One region of the Pseudoalteromonas fenneropenaei genome, then DNA from elsewhere that is predicted to be linked to it. Evidence: predicted binding sites of a transcription regulator. Region 1 holds the regulator's gene; each other region holds the start of a gene.
The links. The regulator MetJ, encoded in region 1, represses methionine synthesis genes. The targets are predictions, from matches to a motif close to TAGACGTCTAGACGTCTA.

Region 2: the regulator MetJ is predicted to act here: its motif matches at 1,641-1,658, upstream of ACFOEE_RS05390 (methylenetetrahydrofolate reductase).
Region 3: the regulator MetJ is predicted to act here: its motif matches at 1,727-1,744, upstream of metE (5-methyltetrahydropteroyltriglutamate--homocysteine S-methyltransferase).
Region 4: the regulator MetJ is predicted to act here: its motif matches at 3,221-3,238, upstream of ACFOEE_RS05250 (homoserine O-succinyltransferase).

The regions. Positions count from the first base shown of each region.
Region 1 covers NZ_JBHRSD010000031.1:42,394-47,255, reverse strand. Annotated here, with positions in the region: gene rpmE (50S ribosomal protein L31) at 1-91, shown strand, start outside; gene ACFOEE_RS16645 (malic enzyme-like NAD(P)-binding protein) at 827-2,071, shown strand; gene metJ (met regulon transcriptional regulator MetJ) at 2,138-2,461, opposite strand; gene metB (cystathionine gamma-synthase) at 2,804-4,075, shown strand; gene metL (bifunctional aspartate kinase/homoserine dehydrogenase II) at 4,080-4,862, shown strand, end outside.
Region 2 covers NZ_JBHRSD010000010.1:288,691-293,552, forward strand. Annotated here, with positions in the region: gene ACFOEE_RS05385 (M16 family metallopeptidase) at 1-1,364, opposite strand, end outside; gene ACFOEE_RS05390 (methylenetetrahydrofolate reductase) at 1,706-2,674, shown strand; gene ACFOEE_RS05395 (DEAD/DEAH box helicase) at 2,760-3,986, opposite strand; gene ACFOEE_RS05400 (DUF3581 family protein) at 4,029-4,724, opposite strand; gene ACFOEE_RS05405 (SDR family oxidoreductase) at 4,849-4,862, shown strand, end outside.
Region 3 covers NZ_JBHRSD010000011.1:208,958-213,819, reverse strand. Annotated here, with positions in the region: gene ACFOEE_RS06750 (YdcF family protein) at 1-431, opposite strand, end outside; gene ACFOEE_RS06745 (LysR substrate-binding domain-containing protein) at 581-1,468, opposite strand; gene metE (5-methyltetrahydropteroyltriglutamate--homocysteine S-methyltransferase) at 1,759-4,044, shown strand; gene ACFOEE_RS06735 (bifunctional diguanylate cyclase/phosphodiesterase) at 4,141-4,862, opposite strand, start outside.
Region 4 covers NZ_JBHRSD010000010.1:253,361-258,222, forward strand. Annotated here, with positions in the region: gene metH (methionine synthase) at 1-1,155, opposite strand, end outside; gene ACFOEE_RS05245 (homocysteine S-methyltransferase family protein) at 1,167-2,222, opposite strand; gene ACFOEE_RS05250 (homoserine O-succinyltransferase) at 2,212-3,159, opposite strand; gene ACFOEE_RS05255 (DMT family transporter) at 3,332-4,234, shown strand; gene ettA (energy-dependent translational throttle protein EttA) at 4,409-4,862, shown strand, end outside.

The DNA of each region.
Region 1 (4,862 bases):
GTTCTACACTGGTCAACAGAAGATTGTTGATACAGGCGGCCGTGTTGATCGCTTTAACAAACGCTTCGGTGCTTTCTCAAGCAAGAAGTAATCGTCTTCAATGCGTTAGCATTGAACTCGACAAAAAGGCGCCTAAGGGCGCTTTTTTTGTGTCTGTGTATTTCTCACTGCCCCCTGCAGGCTTTCGCGACACTTTTTTAAGGCCTACTTTTCTCCCTTCATAATGCGAATAATGCAGACCAAATTGCAACGGATAGTAGGGAATTTTCTATTAGAGCTTAAGCTCTATTTTCTCGCGTTATATTCACTATAGTTGTTCTAGTTTTGGTGTGAACGAGCTTTAACGGCTAAGGTTAAAGCTAAAGTATGGTTATTCTTGTAACACGCAGTTTGGTCGGAAAAGCGAAAATTTGTCATGTTTATGCATCACACTGGATTATTCAACAGCAAGTTGATTATCTTAAACGTTGATAAGTTCGGTGAAAAATAGATAATTTCGGCAAATGTGTGGTTATTTTAAAATAAAATCTGAGTTGCGATGAGTTGCGTTAAATGCTGAGAACTATGCAGATAATTGTCGTTAAAATGCGTTCATTTCAGCGCTGTTTAGCATCCATTGAGCAGGCATACTAGTAAGTAACTGGAGTAAAAAATCAGTTATATTCTGGGAAAATGCGGCAAAATGAGATCAACAGGATAGACCTGATTATGCTTGAATATATTTGTAAAAAGGGTATGGTGAAAACTCAGGCTGGCTAAATGTCTAATCTGAATTGCAGTACGACTTTCACTCTCACATTAAACTCTTGCAGGATTAAATCGCGTCATGACAGATTTTCGTCAAAAAGCGTTGGACTACCACGCGTACCCCGTTCCAGGAAAAATCAGCGTTGAGCTGACTAAACCCGCTGAAACCGTTAAAGATCTTGCTCTGGCGTATAGCCCAGGTGTGGCAGAGCCAGTGCGTGAAATTGCCGCTGATCCCGCTACGGCATATAAATACACTGCTAAAGGCAATATGGTTGCTGTGATAAGTAACGGTACGGCGATCCTCGGCTTAGGCAATTTAGGGCCGCTTGCTTCTAAACCCGTTATGGAAGGTAAAGCCTTGCTGTTTAAACGTTTTGCAGGTTTGGATGCAATTGATATAGAAGTGAAGCATAAAACGACAGCGGATTTTATCAATACTGTCGCGAATATCGCAGATACCTTCGGCGGTATTAATTTAGAAGATATTAAAGCCCCTGAGTGCTTTGAGATTGAAAAAGCCCTGATTGAGTTATGTGATATCCCAGTCTTCCACGATGACCAACACGGCACCGCGATTGTGACCGCAGCGGGGATGTTGAACGCGCTTGAAATCCAAGGTAAAGACATCCATGACGCGATTATAGTTTGCTTGGGTGCGGGTGCCGCCGCCATCGCTTGTATGGAGCTGTTGATTAAATGTGGCGCTCAGCGCGAACATATCTACATGCTTGACCGCAAAGGTGTTATCCATACCCGTCGGGATGATCTAAACGAATATAAAGAGCTATTTGCCAACAATACCGACAAGCGCACACTACAAGATGTTATTGCCGAAGCGGATGTGTTTGTTGGTGTATCTGGTCCAGATTTAATGACCGCGGATGACTTAAAACTAATGGCTGCGAATCCTGTGGTGTTTGCTTGTTCAAATCCAGATCCAGAGATCAGTCCCGAAGTCGCACATGGTGCGCGCAATGATTTGATCATGGCGACAGGCCGCTCTGATTATCCAAACCAAGTGAATAACGTTTTGTGCTTCCCGTTTATTTTCCGTGGTGCACTGGATGTGCGTGCCAGTGCAATTAACGATGCAATGAAGATTGCAGCGGTAGAAGCGATTCGTAGTATTGCGAAAGAGCCAGTACCTGCTGAGGTATTAAAAGCGGCTGAGGTGGATCACTTAGAGTTTGGTAAAGAGTACATTATTCCCAAGCCAATGGACCCGCGTTTGTTACCTCGTATTGCCAAAGCAGTTGCGCAGGCGGCAATTGATTCAGGTGTAGCGCGCATCCCAATGCCGGATAATTACATGGCAGACTAAGCCATCATGCAATTCACACAAAAAAGCCCCGACCATCGGGGCTTTTTTATTTATTGCGCAAGGCGTTTATTCGTCATCTTCGATAACAGGCAGTTCAAGCCCCATTGCGGTCATAATGCGACGCACTTCAGCGGGTACTTTTTCTGGATTATCTTTACGTAAATCTTCATCACTTGGCAACGGCTGACCTGTAAAGGCGTGTAAGAACGCCTCGCATAATAATTCACTGTTGGTGGCATGACGCAAGTTATTGACCTGACGACGAGTGCGCTCGTCGGTGAGTACCTTTAAAACATTTAAAGGGATAGACACGGTGATCTTTTTTACTTGTTCTGATTTTTTACCGTGTTCTGCGTATGGGTGAACATATTCGCCGTTCCAAGTTGCCATAACTATTTATTGCCTCAGTGTTGGGTAATGCCAATACGACTACATTCGTGCTTTGTACTACACTGGATTGCGCCGTTTGTGGTGCGAAATACTTCGCCAGCCAGAACGCTTGCCTAAGTGTCTGAAAACATCTTTGCCAGTGGCGAAAAGCCAGCATTGCAAAGATGCAAAAACTCAGTCGTATTAGCATGCAGCTTTCTATAAGTGGCGAAATTTTATCGGTTTAAAAAAGATAGTCAAATACTAGTTATTTAGCCATTTAGGCGTATAAATGTTTTGACTTCCGGTATTTGATCGTCTAACCTTTTAGACGTCTAAACATCCATAAATCTAGGTGTAATTATGAGTCAGTGTAACAAAGCCACGATCACCGTGCGCAATGGTATCGAGGCCGACAAGCATCACGGTGCAGTCGTCCCGCCACTCTATTTGTCAACAACTTACTCGTTTGCCGACTTTAATGTCAAACGTCAGTATGATTATGGTCGCAGTGGTAACCCCAACCGCGACATCCTTGCCGATACGCTTGCGCAGCTAGAAGGCGGCGCTAAAGGGATCATCACTGCAACCGGTATGGCAGCGGTACACCTAGTAACACAATTGCTGAGTCACGATGATACTTTAGTGATCCCGCATGACTGCTACGGTGGCAGTTATCGCTTGTTTACTTCGTTAGCTAAGCGTGGATTATTGCGTTTACAAGTGGTCGACTTAACCAAGCCAGAAAATTATGCGGCTGTGATTGCAGCTAAACCTAAGCTGATTTGGATTGAAACACCAAGCAACCCTATTTTGCGTTTAACCGATATCAAAGCTATGGTGACATTGGCTAAAGAATGCGGCGCTCTGCTTGCCGCAGATAATACTTTCTTATCACCAGGCTTACAAAATCCGCTGCAGTTTGGTGTGGATATTGTGGTGCACTCCACGACCAAATATATCAATGGCCATTCCGATGTTGTCGGTGGTGCGGTGATAGCCAAGTCAAAAGAATTAGGTGAAGAGTTGGCTTGGTGGGCAAACAATATTGGTATTACTGGCGCCCCGTTTGATAGCTACTTGACGTTACGGGGTTTACGCACACTCAACGTACGTTTGAAGCAGCATCAGGAAAATGCCTTGGCGATTGCACAGTATCTCGAAGCGTCACCATTTGTGAAAAAAGTTTACTACCCAGGACTGCCATCACACCCTCAACATGAGCTGGCAAAACAGCAACAACGAGGCTTTGGCGGCATGGTGAGCTTTGATATTCAGGGCGGATTAAATGATGCTGCGGCATTCTTAACCTCTTTAACGCATTTTTCTTTGGCTGAATCTTTAGGTGGGGTGGAAAGTTTGATCTGTCATCCTGCGACCATGACCCATGCTGGGATGGAAGCCAGTGCCAGAGTAGCGGCAGGAGTGGGTGATACCCTTATTCGCATCTCTGTAGGTATTGAAGATGTGAAAGATTTATTGAATGATTTACAACAAGCTTTTGAACGGGTAAAACCGGGCCAAGTAACACCTGTCGTAAAATCAGCAACTACCGCGAAAGAGACTGCGCCAGCAGCCAGTGCATCAGCGGATAACAGCCAAAGTTTTGCGCCGGCTATTCCGGCATTATGGTAACAAGATGACTAAAGCAGTACATAAATTTGGCGGGTCAAGCTTAAGCTCGGCTTCGCGCTATCAGGCGGTAGCAAATATCATTCTCAGTCAGTGTTCTGCTGGTGACAGTATTGTGGTCTCTGCGGCTGGGAAAACCACCAATACGTTGGTAAAGCTATGGCAAAGTCACGTGCAAGGTGATGCACAAGCTGTTAACGATATTGTGCTGCAACTGCAAGCTCAGCAAAGTCAGTTAATTAGCGAACTCTTACAAGGAGAGGCTGCGCGCGAACTACTAGCGACTTTAGATGATGAATTACGCACCGTTACCTCTGCTAGTCAGCAAGCGCAATTACATGAAGCGACTTTGCTGGCACATGGTGAAGTGTGGTCGGCGCGACTATTGGCTGCCTATCTCAATACGCTTGGAGTACAAGCCCGCAATTGGGATGCGCGTACTTTGTTTACTTTGCACCAAGGACAGTTGTTAGAGCAAAAAAATCAGCAAGCCTGTTTAAGTGCTATTGATGGCGAACATATTCATGTCGTGACTGGGTTTATCGCGGCAGACAGTGAAGGTCAAACTGTTACTCTAGGTCGCAACGGCAGTGATTACAGTGCGACTTTACTTGCCAGTTACATCCGTGCTGATGCGGTGTCAATTTGGACAGATACGCAAGGGGTGTTTAGCACCGATCCGCGTAAAGTGGCCAGTGCCATTAAGTATCCTAAAGTGTGTCGTGGTCAAGCTAACTTGCTGGCTCGTTTAGGCAATCCGGTACTCCACGCAAAAACCTTGTCGCCATTG
Region 2 (4,862 bases), on a different contig from region 1:
AATGCAGACATAGTCACTGTAGTGCGGCTGTTATCAACAAAATACTGGTTGGCAATACGACGAATATCTTCTGCCGTCACCGCATCCGCTGACGCATATAGCTGATTGATCACCTCAGGGTCGCGTTTAAAATGCATATAGCTGGCAAGGGTGTCTGCTATCGCTTCTGAAGAATCCAAGCCATTAACAAAGCGGTACTTGAGGTTTGATTTCAGCGCGGCTAACTTATCTTCAGCAATAAGCTCAGTACGCGCTTTAGCATAGGTACGATTAATCGCATCACGCACGACCGCTAAATCAGATTCTTTGTCCACTTTTACAAACACATGCAGCAGACCTGGATCTTTGGTTTCTGGATTGTAAGTAAACATCTGACTGGCGATTTGCTTCTCTACCACCAGCTCTTGATAAAGCTCAGAGTTTTCAGAGAAATAAAGTTGTGAGATCAAATCCAGCGCTGCACGATCCTTTTTAGTTGGCTCCCATGCTGTGCCTTTGTAAGACACCAAAACCCAGTGACCTGGTAAGCCGTCATATTGCTCATGTACATAACGCGGGGCAGTTTGCTGTGGCTCAACCGGAATATCCGCGACATAATTGCCACGCTGCCAGCCGCCCCAATGTTTTTTCACCATTTCAAGAGTGGCTTTAGGGTCAACATCACCGACTATCACTAACGACACATATTCTGGCTTATAAAAACGTTCAAAGAAGCTTTTGCCATAGGCCATTTGCTCTGGCATAGCTTCAATATCTTCAAAAAAGCCCATGGTAGTGTGTTTATAGGTGTGTTTATCAAAGGCTTCTTTACGCACAGCGTTGAGCAACTTACGCACTGGACTGGCGTTGTTTTTTAGATACTCACCTTTTACTGTCAGCGCTTCAGTGCGGAACTGCTCTTCGCTGTAACTTAAACCTTGGAAAATATCCGCTTGAATTTCCAACACTTTATCTAAGTGTTCTTTAGAGAAGTTAAGGTGGTAGTTGGTGTAATCGTTAGTGGTATAAGCGCGATTATCAACCCCAGAATTTTTTAGGATATCGGCGTACACATCTTGCGGGAATTTTTCAGAGCCTTTAAACATCATATGTTCAAAGAAATGCGCAAAACCGGTTTTACCTGCTTCGACTTCATTACGCGAACCAACCGACACTGGAATTTGTAGCGAGACAACATCAGGATAATTGGTTTTCACCACCATAACGCGTAAGCCGTTTGGTAGTTCCTCTAGCACATAATTTTCGGAAAATACTTTGTTAGTTGCGGTGTTTTGCCCGTTGGTGTTTTTTGCATTGTCGCTACTGACACAGCCCGTCAGTGCCAAAGTAACCGCCAAGCTGCTGGCAAGAAGTTTAAATTTCATAAAATCCCTACGGTTATTCTTATCAAGAAACTGACTTAGCAAACCGCCTGTCACCCTGCAATATCAGGGCTATAAACCAGTGGCTAAGCTATTAAACTGTTCAATTATGCCTTATTGCAGCATTTTTGCGGCAAAATCCGTCAAGATAAATGTAAACAAATATGACGCTTAGCTGACTTAACCCACTTTATCGCGACGCAATTTATTTTGCCGCTACCCATATGAACTTGAAGGAAATTCATAATTGTTGAAGATCTTTCACTAAAAAAATCTATCTAGACGTCTAAATGGCTGCTATATTAGCCACTATCAACGAGACAAGTTTGCTGGGAATGAGGATCATGGCGTTATCACTTGAAGAGAAAATCTTAGACCCGAATCAGGGGGTTTATCTGATTGGTACCACACCACCTAAGCTGGGTACTGATGAAGCACAACTAAAAGTGATTGCTGAAAAACTGCTTGGCCGTTTGCATGAAATTGAATATGACGGTGTGGTTATCTACGACATTCAAGATGAAAGCAGCCGAACTGAACTGCCTCGTCCATTTCCATTTAAACAAACTGTTGATCCGCGTGAATATAGCCGCCTTTTGAAAGACTTATCACATTTAGACGTGATCACCTATAAAAGTGTTGCGCAGCGCAGTAAAGCGGAATTTAGCCAATGGTTAGATGAAACCAAACGCGACTATAAGCTGAAAAACTTGGTATTAGTGGGTAGCCCTTCTTCGCAAGGTGAGATTAAACTGCCGTTGTCGGATGCGTATCAGACTTTACAAACTCATAATGAATCGTTCTTTTTAGGCGGTGTCACGATTGCAGAGCGCCATGCCAACAAACGCAATGAACATGAACGTTTGATTGAAAAAACCAAGCAAGGCTGCGAGTTCTTTATTTCTCAAGCGGTTTACAATGCCCAAGCGACTATCGACCTTATCACCAGTTACGCGCGCACGTGTCGCCAACAAGGCTTAACACCTAAACGCATCATACTGACCTTTACCCCATGTGGCGGTGAAAAAACCCTGACTTTTATGGAGTGGCTTGGCATTTCAGTACCAGAAGCGACTAAATGGCGTATTTTAGACGCCAAAGAGCCGCTTAATGAGTCTATTCGTATTTGTCGTGAAGCGTTAGATTTAATTCTTAAGAGTTGCGCGCATTTAGACGTACCACTGGGTTTAAACATTGAAAGCTTAACCAACCGTAAAGAAGAGATTGACGCCTCAATGAACCTTTACCGCATATTAAAAGCGACCATGGAACTAAGCCTAGCTGAAAAGCAAATTGCATCGCTGTCAGCCTAATCAGAGCTGTCCACGCTAAAGCATTAAGGCGAGCACTCGCTCGCCTTATGCATTTAAATTATAAACACTTTTAGTTATCGGTTAGCTATCTACGTTTGGGCGCTCTTTGCCCTAAAATACGCTTTTTATCCCGTGATTTACGGGCGCTGTTGGAGTTGCGTTTGATATTTTTTGGCTCGCGATTAAGGTCCGGCTCAAAACCCGGCACCCATTGTGGCGTAAGGCGCTCATCTAGCAGCACTTCTAACTCTTGTAACATCCACTCTTCATCAACACTGACAAACGACAATGCGAGACCTGCTTTACCAGCACGTCCTGTACGACCAATACGATGAATATAATCTTCTGCCACATAAGGAAGCTCTAGGTTAAAGACCACTTCCAATTCAGGAATATCAATCCCCCGCGCAGCAACATCGGTAGCCACGAGCACGCGAATTTTACCTTCTTTAAACTGCTCCAACGCTTTGTTGCGATGGCCTTGGGTTTTATCACCATGCAGCGCGCTGGCTGGCAAACCATCAAGAATAAATTCATTAACGTATTCATCGACTAACTGTTTGGTGCGAGCAAAGACCAGCACTTGGCGCCAATTGTTTTTACCAATTAAATACGCTGCCAGTTTTTGTTTTTTCTCTTCATCAACTGCGAAAAACTGTTGCGTGATAGGCGTTGCAGCGCGATTCGTACCAGCCACATTAATTCGCACTGGCTGCTCAAGCAGTACATTCGCTAGCTCTTCAATGGCGCTGTCGATAGTCGCTGAAAACAATAACGACTGGCGTTTTGCTGGCAAGCGGCGGCGAATACGTTGGATCTCATCTTTAAAGCCCATGTCCAGCAAGCGGTCTGCTTCATCAAACACCACAGTTTCAATCGCCGACAAGCTTAATGAGCCTTTGATAAGATGATCTAACAACCGTCCGGGGGTTGCCACTACAACATCCACGCCACTGGCTAAGCGTTCGCATTGCGGGCCAATATTGGCACCACCTTGCAACAACACAAATTTAAGCGGGCTATGTTCCGCCAGTGCTTCACCATGCTTGACGATTTGCTGCGCTAATTCTCGGGTTGGCGCTAATACTAAAGCCCTTGGTACGCCATGAGTTTCACGGCTAAGTAGGCGATGTAAAATCGGTAACAAAAACGCGGCCGTTTTACCACTGCCGGTTTCGGCGCTGGCTAATAAGTCTTGACCACTCAGTACTGCAGGAATGGCATCGGCCTGAATGGGCGTTGGGTTATCAAAGCCTAAGGCCTGTAATGATGTTAACAGCGCAGGGGCGAGTTGCAGAGATTGGAAAGACATAAACGGCTCACTTGATTCAATGAGCCGTGATTATAACAAAAGTTATTTCAAAGTGGCTTTACGATTGTTGTAATAATCAATTAACGCAGCCACTTCTTGTTCGCAATAGGCTTTAATGCCAGATACCAGCATGTGCTTTTCGCCGTGGCCCACTATTTGTTCGCCATTTTTCAAGTCAAAACGCAATACGATTTTGCCGCGTTTACCATCAAAACTAAATTCATGCTTACCGGCCACCAAAGTCACTGCATCTAGCGCTAAAGTGTCTAACACTATGCTCATAGATTCATAAATCACCATTGGTCGAGCTGGGTTTATCATCACGCTTTGCTCAGCCATTAAAGGAATAATGACATGTGGAAAGGTCGTGCCAGAAAACGCTACGTAATTGCTGATAAGGCTGTCGATTAAACTTGCTTGCTGCGAGTTTTCACCCTCACGCTCAACGATCAGCATGGTTTTTTCGGCGCTAGTGATTTTTAGCTCATTACCACTTTCAGGCAGCACTAATTTTGATGTTTCATCAACCATACCGGCGAAGCTAAACGCCATGTTATTGCTTACGCCATACTTTTCTAATACCAAAGAAAACAGCAAATCACCGGGAACACAGAACTTTTTGGCATCAACATCATGCAGCGGGTTAAAATCATCAGCAATTTGTTTAGCAAAGGCACTGCCCTGCTCACGGCTGATCACAATAGTATTCTCTTCCTGCTGATAAAACGGCGCTAACATAGAATTACTCATATACGACATAAAAACTGCGACATACTACCAGAATAATCCCGCTTAGAGGTCGAATCTGTTATAAAAAAGTGTCATAGTTGGTGACACTTTCTTAAAATCGGTCATAACAACAATGCTAACACTCAC
Region 3 (4,862 bases), on a different contig from region 1:
ATCGCGGTTTGGGTCATTAACGCGCTGTTGGTCGCTTTACCTATTCCAGCACCTGAGACAAATAGCTCAGCATTTGGATACAGGTTTGCTAATCGCACCCCTTCAACTAAACGGGTGATGGCACAGTTGCCAAGTTGGCTATTGGCGGGCAAAGCGGGATTCGGCCGCACGTCACAACCGAGCACCACGATTTTTTGCACCACTGGATGTTTGCTGGCGTTAAAGGCGGGAAATTGTGCTTCTAATGGCGCGACGAGGATACTTGCCATCCAAGGTGTACTGATAAGCCACAAGCACAGTACAGAAATAAAACTAACACTCCATGGCAATTTCTTTTGCTTTACACAAAACAGTAAAGCGATAAAAAGTGTAACAAGCAATACTGGCAAAGGCATCAGCAAACTGCCGATGATTTTTTTCATTTCGAACATGGTAACAACTCACTTCCTTTTTAGTGTATATACCCGCCTTACTGGTGTTTGCCTGCTGCTACAAGTAATGTGGGTATCGTTGGCCAGTTAACATAAGAAGCGTTAACTGGCGCATACTAAGGCGATGTTGAGTCTAACCTGAATCTCACTTAGCGGCTATTAGTTTGCTTACAAGTGGTTAGGAAGTGGCGATAAACTGGGTTGTCGCGCATATTCTTTTTCATTGCTAAATACATCGGACGGTTTAAACCTAGCGCACCGAGTGGAATTGATTTAATTAAACCTTGGCTTTCATATGGCGTCACGAGCCAATCCGGTAAAGCCGCAACTCCCATACCCGCACTCACTAATTGGAATATTAATAAGCCTTGCTCAACCGTTTTTAAGGTGCCGTCAAAGCGGGCATTTTGAATAAAATGTTTAAAAATATCCTGCCGTTCACGCGGAATAGGGTAGGAGATAATGGTTTCATCTTTAAGGTCTAATGCCGTGACGTAGGCCTTTTTTGCCAGTTCATGATCCGGTGCAACGATAAGCTTAAGTTTAAAGTCGAAGATATGCGCATATTCTAGCAAATCTGGCTCACGAATATCTGAGGTCAGCACCAAGTCAAGTTCATCGTTTAATAGTTCAGGAATAGCGTCATAACTAAAACCGCGTTCATAGTCGATTTTAATGTCTGGCCAGAAGTTGTTGAACTCTTTGATGGTCGGCAATAACCAGTGGAAACACGCGTGACACTCAACACTTAAACGCAGCTGCGAAATAGGTTGATTGAGACTTTCTTTCAAACGGCACTTAGTTGCTTCAATTTTTGGCAATATTTCATTCGCCAGTTCCAATAACAGCATACCTTGTGGCGTAAAGCGCACTGGTTGGGTTTTACGCTCGAACAACTGGCAATCGAGTTTGTTCTCTAAATCTTTGATTTGATGAGATAAAGCTGATTGCGTTAAGTACAATTCTCGAGCGGTATTGACCAAAGAACCAGTTTCTTTTAACACGGAGATAGTTTTGAGGTGCTTAATGTCAATCATCTTTAGTAAATCTCATAAAAATAGTGAGTCAAACTCAGGTTGAACACAGTTTACGCGGTACAAATCGCCATTTCAATGTCTAGACGTCCAAATTAAATGTGAATTTTTACGCTGTTTTCACAAAACCACTATAACACCAAACATGACAGCGTTGTCATTATTTATTTTAAAATATTTTGCTTTTTTTCAATGTAAATTTGTTCAAGTTGCTTCTGAGAAAGCATCAATTGTAGTGAAGCGGTGAAAAAGTTAAGGTTTTGGACGTCTAAACATCTAAAAGGAGTAATTTAATGGCAACAGTACATAACTTAGGCTTTCCACGTATAGGTAAACGTCGGGAGTTAAAATTCGCTATCGAGGCCTATTGGGCTGGTGAGATTGATAAGCAAGAGTTGCAAGCGCGTGGCAAAGCTATCCGTGCAGAAAATTGGGCACTACAAGCACAAGCAGGAGTTGAATTATTACCAATTGGAGATTTTGCTTGGTACGACCATGTGCTGAATACCTCTTTATTATTAAATGCCGTGCCAACCCGTCATCAAGACCAAGCCGGTGAAGTCAACTTAGATACTTTATTCCGCATTGGCCGTGGTCGCGCACCAACGGGCTGTACTTGTGCTGCCAGCGAAATGACCAAATGGTTTAACACCAACTATCACTATATTGTTCCTGAACTCACCGCTGAGCAAACTTTCAGTTTAGGTTGGCAAGAACTATTTAGCCAAGTTGAGGAAGCGCAAGCGTTGGGGTATCAAGTAAAACCTGTGTTACTTGGCCCAGTCACTTATCTGTATTTGGCGAAGTGTGTTGGTGGAGAGTTTGATAAGCTCACCTTACTTGAACGTATCTTGCCAGTGTATCAGCAAGTCTTAGCGAAATTAGCAGCGCAAGGTGTGGAGTGGGTGCAAATTGACGAGCCGATTTTAGCGCTAGAATTAGATAGTGCGTATCGCACAGCGTTAAAAACAAGCTTTGCGCAACTGACAGCACAGGGCGTTAAGTTGCTGTTAGCCAGTTACTTTGATGGCGTACATGCGCATTTGCATGATATCGCTGCTTACCCTGTGCAAGGTGTACATTTTGATTGTGTTGCCGCTGAATATGACTTTACGGTGCTCTCAGAGCTGATATCAAGTGAACAAGTGTTGTCTTTAGGTGTGGTGAATGGTCGCAACATCTGGCGGGCAGATTTAAGTAAACTATTTACTGCGCTTCAGCCAATTGCCGCAGTGCGGGGCGATTTACTTTGGCTGGCGCCATCTTGTTCATTATTACATTGCCCAGTTGATCTCAGCCAAGAAACTCAGCTAGATGAAGAACTGAAATCTTGGCTGGCATTTGCAGTGCAAAAGGGGGCCGAACTGAGCTTATTAAAAGCTGCGCTCGAAGGTGGTGACGTTGCGCCATTACGAGCCTATTCTTCGCCTGTACAGGCACGGCAAACTTCTAAGCGCGTCAATAATTTGAGTGTGCAAGCGCGTGTTGCAGCACTGACCGCTGCTGACGGTCAGCGACAGAGTCCTTTTGCGCTGCGTATCGCCAAGCAAGCCGCAGCACTCAATTTGCCGCTTTTACCCACCACAACCATAGGTTCATTTCCGCAAACAAAGGCAATTCGTCAAGCGCGGCGCGATTTTAAAGTCGGGAAAATAACCGCGGCGGATTACCAAGCACAGATGGAAGCGGAGATCCGCTACGCGGTAGAAGAACAAGAAGCGCTCGATTTAGACGTGCTAGTCCATGGTGAGGCTGAGCGTAACGATATGGTGGAATACTTTGGTGAGCTGTTAAACGGCTTTGCCTTTAGCCAATTTGGTTGGGTACAGAGTTATGGTTCGCGCTGTGTAAAACCACCGATTATTTGGGGCGATGTGTCACGTGAGCAGGCGATGACCGTCGCTTGGAGCCGTTATGCGCAGTCATTAACCAATAAAAAAATGAAAGGCATGCTGACCGGCCCTGTAACTATACTGTTTTGGTCGTTTATCCGTGACGATTTGGATAAGCCAACCATAGCCAAACAAATTGCCTTAGCCCTGCGCGACGAAGTGGTTGAATTGCAAGAGGCGGGTATTGAGATTATTCAAATCGATGAGCCGGCATTTCGTGAAGGTATGCCGCTCAAGGCTTCTCAGTGGCAAAGCTATTTGGAGTGGGCTGCCTATGCGTTTCGGGTGTCGGCCAGTGGTGTTAAAGATGAAACCCAAATTCACACCCATATGTGTTATTCGGAGTTTAACGATATTATCGCCGCCATTGCGGACATGGATGCCGACGTGATCACCATAGAAACTTCGCGCTCCAATATGGATTTACTCAATGCCTTTGAAGACTTTGCCTACCCAAATGATATTGGCCCAGGCGTGTATGATATCCATACGCCAAATGTGCCGGATGTGGCTTGGATCAAAGCTTTGATCCACAAAGCCGCGGAAAAAGTGCCAGTAGAGCGGCTATGGGTAAACCCAGATTGTGGTCTGAAAACTCGCGCATGGCCGGAAACGCGCGAAGCACTGCGCAATATGGTCATTGCAACTAAAGAATTGCGCGAGGAACTAGGGCGTGTTGACCGTTGAAGTATGGTTTTTTCAAATCAAAGGGTTTTAATGCGTGAAATGAGAAATGCCGCGTAAGGTCTTTGTAAGGTGCTCTGGTGCGTTCCAGAGCACTTGCTATACCATCAGATCTTCATGCTGATAATCGTGATAAAAGCGATAAGCGTCGTCTTTGGCGAGCGGTTTTGACACCAGATAGCCTTGACCATATTGACAGCCTTTGCGTTTTAATAGCGCCCATTGTTTGGGGTTTTCAATGCCTTCGGCAACCACATCCAGCTCCAATGAACGAGCGAGCGATAAAATCGCATCCACCAAGGGGTTTGAGCGATTAGTCAGTTGATCAACAAAGCTTTTGTCTATCTTTAAGACGTGAATGGGCAATTGATGCAAATAGCCTAAGGCTGAATAGCCAGTACCAAAGTCATCCAAATATAGGCGCACACCTAAAGGCTCTAGCCCTTTGATGATCTTAGTTGCCAAGTTAAGGTTTTCAATGAGTCCTGATTCGGTGATCTCTAAGCTCAGCGCACCTGCGGTTAAATCGTAGTCGTCATAGAGCTGGTGAATGTATTTCACAAAATCTAGGCTGGCAAAATGCCGCGAGGAAACATTGACCGTGATCCGCGTGCGCATGCCTTGGCAGTGCCATGCGTAGAGTTGCTTGGCGGCTAAGCGTAGCAAATGTAAGTCGAGTTCCATGATCTGCCCAGTTTGTTCGGCAACCGGAATAAACTCGCTCGGCGGAACTAAGCCATTACTTGGATGATGCCAGCGCACGAGTGCTTCAAAGCTCACCACTTTTGGGTCATTAAGGCTGAAAATCGGCTGGTAGTAGA
Region 4 (4,862 bases), on a different contig from region 1:
ATACGGGTCAAGGTAGGCCACCGCGCGTTTCATGACCCGTGCCGATTTCACCACTTGCGGCAGGAACATTTTACCGGCACCGAATAAGTCGCCGACCACATTCATACCGTCCATCAGCGGCCCTTCAATGACCTCTATTGGTTTGGCAAAACTTTGTCGGCACGCTTCGGTGTCTTCTTCGATATATTCAGTAATACCTTTAACCAGCGCATGCTCAAGACGCTTGGCAACCGGCCAGCTACGCCATTCAAGGTCTTCGACTTTCTCGGTTTGCGCCATACCAGAATATTTCGGCGCCAATTCCACCAGCCGCTCACCGGCACCGGGGTCGCGGTTTAAGATCACATCTTCAACGGCATTGCGTAGCTCTTCAGGAATGTCATCGTATACCGCAAGTTGCCCAGCGTTCACAATGCCCATATCCATGCCCGCTTGAATGGCATGGTATAAAAATACCGAGTGAATGGCTTCACGCACAGGGTTATTACCACGAAACGAGAATGACACATTCGACACCCCGCCCGAAATTTTACAGTACGGCAGGTTTTGCTTGATGCGACGTGTACCTTCAATAAACTCAACGGCGTAGTTGTCGTGTTCTTCGATACCCGTTGCGACCGCAAAAATATTCGGATCAAAGATAATGTCTTCTGGTGGAAAGCCTAGCTCATCCACCAAAATACGGTACGAACGCTGGCAAATCTCAAATTTACGATCGGCTGTTTCTGCTTGGCCTTTTTCGTCAAACGCCATCACCACCACAGCTGCACCAAAGCGTTTAATGATTTTTGCTTGGTGAACAAAGGGCTCAATCCCTTCTTTTAACGAGATGGAGTTAACGATTGCCTTACCTTGAATGCACTTTAAACCCGCTTCAATGACTTCCCATTTTGACGAGTCGACCATAATAGGCACACGTGAGATCTCAGGTTCAGAAGCGATAAGGTTAAGAAACTTCACCATGGCCGCTTTGGAGTCGAGCATTGCCTCGTCCATGTTGATGTCGATGACTTGGGCGCCACTTTCGACCTGCTCGCGGGCAATTTCTAGCGCGGTTTCGTAATCCCCTTCCATGATCAAACGCTTAAAGCGCGCCGAACCGGTTACGTTGGTACGTTCACCGACGTTGGTGAACACAGCTGTCGCTTGACTCATACTGCTATTTCCTAATTCAAGTTACAGGCTTCAAGACCCGCAAGACGCATACGACGCTCAATTTCAGGCAATCGACGTGGCGCCACATTGGCGAGCAATTTGCTAAAGGCTTTAATATGTTCTGGGGTGGTACCACAACAGCCACCGACGATATTGATAAAGCCTTCTTTGCCCCAATCAACTATTTCTTTTGCCATGTCATCGGCTTCTAAATCGTACTCACCAAACTCATTGGGCAAACCCGCGTTGGGGTGTACCGAAGTGAAGGTTTCACACACCCGTGATAACTCTTCAACATAAGGGCGCAGTAAATCTGGGCCAAGTGCACAGTTTAAACCAATAGAAATCGGTTTAATGTGGCGGATAGAGTTGTAAAACGCCTCAGTGGTTTGACCGGATAAGGTCCGCCCTGACGCATCGGTAATGGTGCCAGAGATCATCACCGGCAAGCTTTGCCCTGCACGCTCAAACGCTTCTTCCACCGCAAAGGCGGCCGCTTTGGCATTGAGCGTATCAAAAATGGTTTCAATCAAAATCAAATCGGCGCCGCCTTCCATTAAGGCTAAGGTCGATTCGATATACGCTTCAACCAGCTGATCAAAGGTAATATTGCGATAACCTGGGTCGTTGACATCCGGTGAAATAGAACAGGTTTTTGACGTTGGCCCAAGCACCCCAGCCACATAGCGCGGTTTACTTGGATCTTGCGCCGTAAATTCATCACATACCGCACGCGCCAATTTCGCTGACTCTAGGTTAATTTCACGGCTCAGCGCTGCCATGTCGTAGTCTTCCATCGAAATGGTGGTGGAGTTAAAGGTGTTGGTTTCGATAATATCCGCGCCCGCCGCCAAGTATTGGCGATGAATGTCGCGGATCACCTCAGGCTGTGTCAAACTCAATAAATCATTGTTGCCTTTGACTAACACATGCCAATCTTTAAAGCGCTCACCACGATAGTCTACTTCTTCAAACTTATGTTTTTGGATCATCGTGCCCATCGCGCCATCTAAAATCAAAATGCGCTGTTGCAAGGCGGCGGTTAAGGCGGTGAGTTTATTCTGCATAATTGTTAGTCCTTACATCTTGGCTAACTAAGTTAATGTCGTATGGCGTAGTTTGGTAAACATAGTAGTTTAACCAATTAGAGAATAATAAAAACGCGTGGCTTTGCCACACTTTTGACGGCGTTGCACTGACGTCATCATTTGGGAAGTAGTGCAGAGGTTTTGGCGCATCAGGCCCTTTGGCTAAATCACGTTGATACTCTTTCAGTAAAGTATCTGCGTCATATTCTGGGTGGCCGGTGATATACACTTGGCTGCCTGAGTGATTTTTTATCAAGTAAGCGCCCGCCTCTTCCGACCCCGCCAAAGTAATTAGCTGACGACAAGCCGCCAAACGTTCGTTTTCGATATGACCATAACGCGAATGCGGTACATAGAAATTGTCGTCAAAGCCCCGGGTTAGTGCACCATGATCGAAAAAACAACGGTGCTGAAACACGCCACTGAGTTTATTGCTACGTAAAGTGCGCTTAATACCATAATGGTGATAAATCGCCGCATAAGCCGCCCAACATGAAAATAACGTTGAGGTAACGTGATGCTCAGCCCAATCGAAGAACGCACAAAGTTCTTGCCAGTAGGTCACCTCTTCGTATTCCAAATGGGCTAATGGCGCACCGGTAACAATTAAGGCATCGTAGTTTTGTTCTTTCACGTCAGAAAAATAACGATAGAACATGTCTAAATGTTGCTCGGAGTTTTCTGAACTACGGTGGGTGTCTAAACGCAATAAATCCACATGCACTTGTAACGGCGTGTTGGCTAATAAGCGAATAAACTGCACTTCAGTTTCGACCTTATTGGGCATTAAATTCAAAATAGCCAGTCGCATCGGACGGATCTCCTGCGTTAGCGCACGGCTTTGTGGCATCACAAAGACATTCTCGTGGCGAAGTTTGGCAATGGCAGGTAAATCGTCTTTGACTGTGATTGGCATAACTTACTCCCAAGGTGATATTACCCGACATTATGACGGGAAATAGGAAATTTTCAACCTCTAGATGTATGGACGTCCAAATGATTTTATTGCTACCCAAACTCACTTTAATGTTTTGCTTGCGTATATAATCTCCACGTTTGAGATTAAGCTACTTAAAAGAAGAAAAATTATGCCACTTTTGGGCGAAGTTGTTGCGCTAGTCGCTGCGTTTAGTTGGGCCTTTTCCACTTATTTATACAAACAGTTTTCACATCAGCTTAGCGCTTTTGAATTAAATGTCAGCAAAGGCGTATTGTCATCATTGTTAATGCTGGGAATTATTCTTGTCATGCAAGATACCGCTATACCCTCGATGCCTCAGGCTTGGCTTTGGCTGGTACTTAGCGGTATTGTGGGTATTGCCCTTGGCGATAGTGCTTATTTTGCGGCACTCAAAATGTTAGGACCGGCACGCACGTTAGTGGTGGAATCTTTGGCGCCCATTTTCGTGGTGCTGATCAACTTAGTATGCTTTTCAGTAAGTCTTTCTGCACAAAGCTATTTGGCCATTACCTTAACCACTTTAGGCGTCATCATTACGCTTTACCCTAATGGTCCACTCGATATACAGCCAAAACATTACCTGTTCGGTATTGGCTTTGCGTTAACTGCTGCTTTGTGTCAAGCCTTAGGTATGGTACTCACCAAACATGCCGTTAGTTATGGCGAATACAGTACTTGGTGGGCAGCGCTTATTCGCTTATTTAGCGGAACCTTTGTGATTGGCATGCTGGTAGCGTTCTTGCGCCATCACTCGCTTTTAAATGCACTTTCACTTCAGGGGGTAAGCAATAAAGCATGGCTATTCATTGCTATTTTCTTTGGTACTTTTTTGGGTGTTTGGCTGCAATTTGTGGCGGTAAAGTTTACCGATCCGGCCATCGCGCAAACGTTGTTTGCGACGTCTCCACTGATTGTGATGAGCATCACCCTTTGCAAAGGCGAACGATTAACGCGAGGTATGATAACGGGTGGATTACTTGCTTTTACCGGCGTTGTGCTTATTTTTATGCCTAATCTCTTGGTATTGTGATACACCAAGCATTCGCGAGGTCACGGGTAAACAACCTAATCGTACTGACTGTTATACTTTTTGAGCTAACAACACTAAGCTAAAGCAGTTTTAAATGCAGCGTGACATTGAATGCCACTCTGTATGTCACTACAATATTAGCAATTTTATTGACTATTTTTATAAGGTTTGGACATGCCATTACCGGATAAGTTTATTTACACGATGCATCGTGTAAGTAAAGTAGTACCTCCTAAGCGTACTATTTTAAAAGATATCTCTCTTTCATTTTTCCCAGGCGCGAAAATCGGTGTGTTGGGTCTTAATGGTGCGGGTAAGTCAACTTTGCTTCGTATCATGGCAGGTGTGGATAAAGAGTTCGAAGGTGAAGCGCGCGCGTTTCCAGACACAAAAATCGGTTACTTACCACAAGAGCCTAAACTAGACGAAAACAAAACGGTTCGTGAAACCGTTGAAGAAGCCGTAAGCGAAGTGAAAAACGCACTGCGCCGTCTGGACGAAGTCTACGCTGAATACGCGATGGAAGACGCTGATTTTGATGCACTAGCCAAAGAGCAGGGTCAACTAGAAGCGATTATTCAAGCACACGATGGTCACAACATTGATAACGTACTTGAGCGCGCTGCAG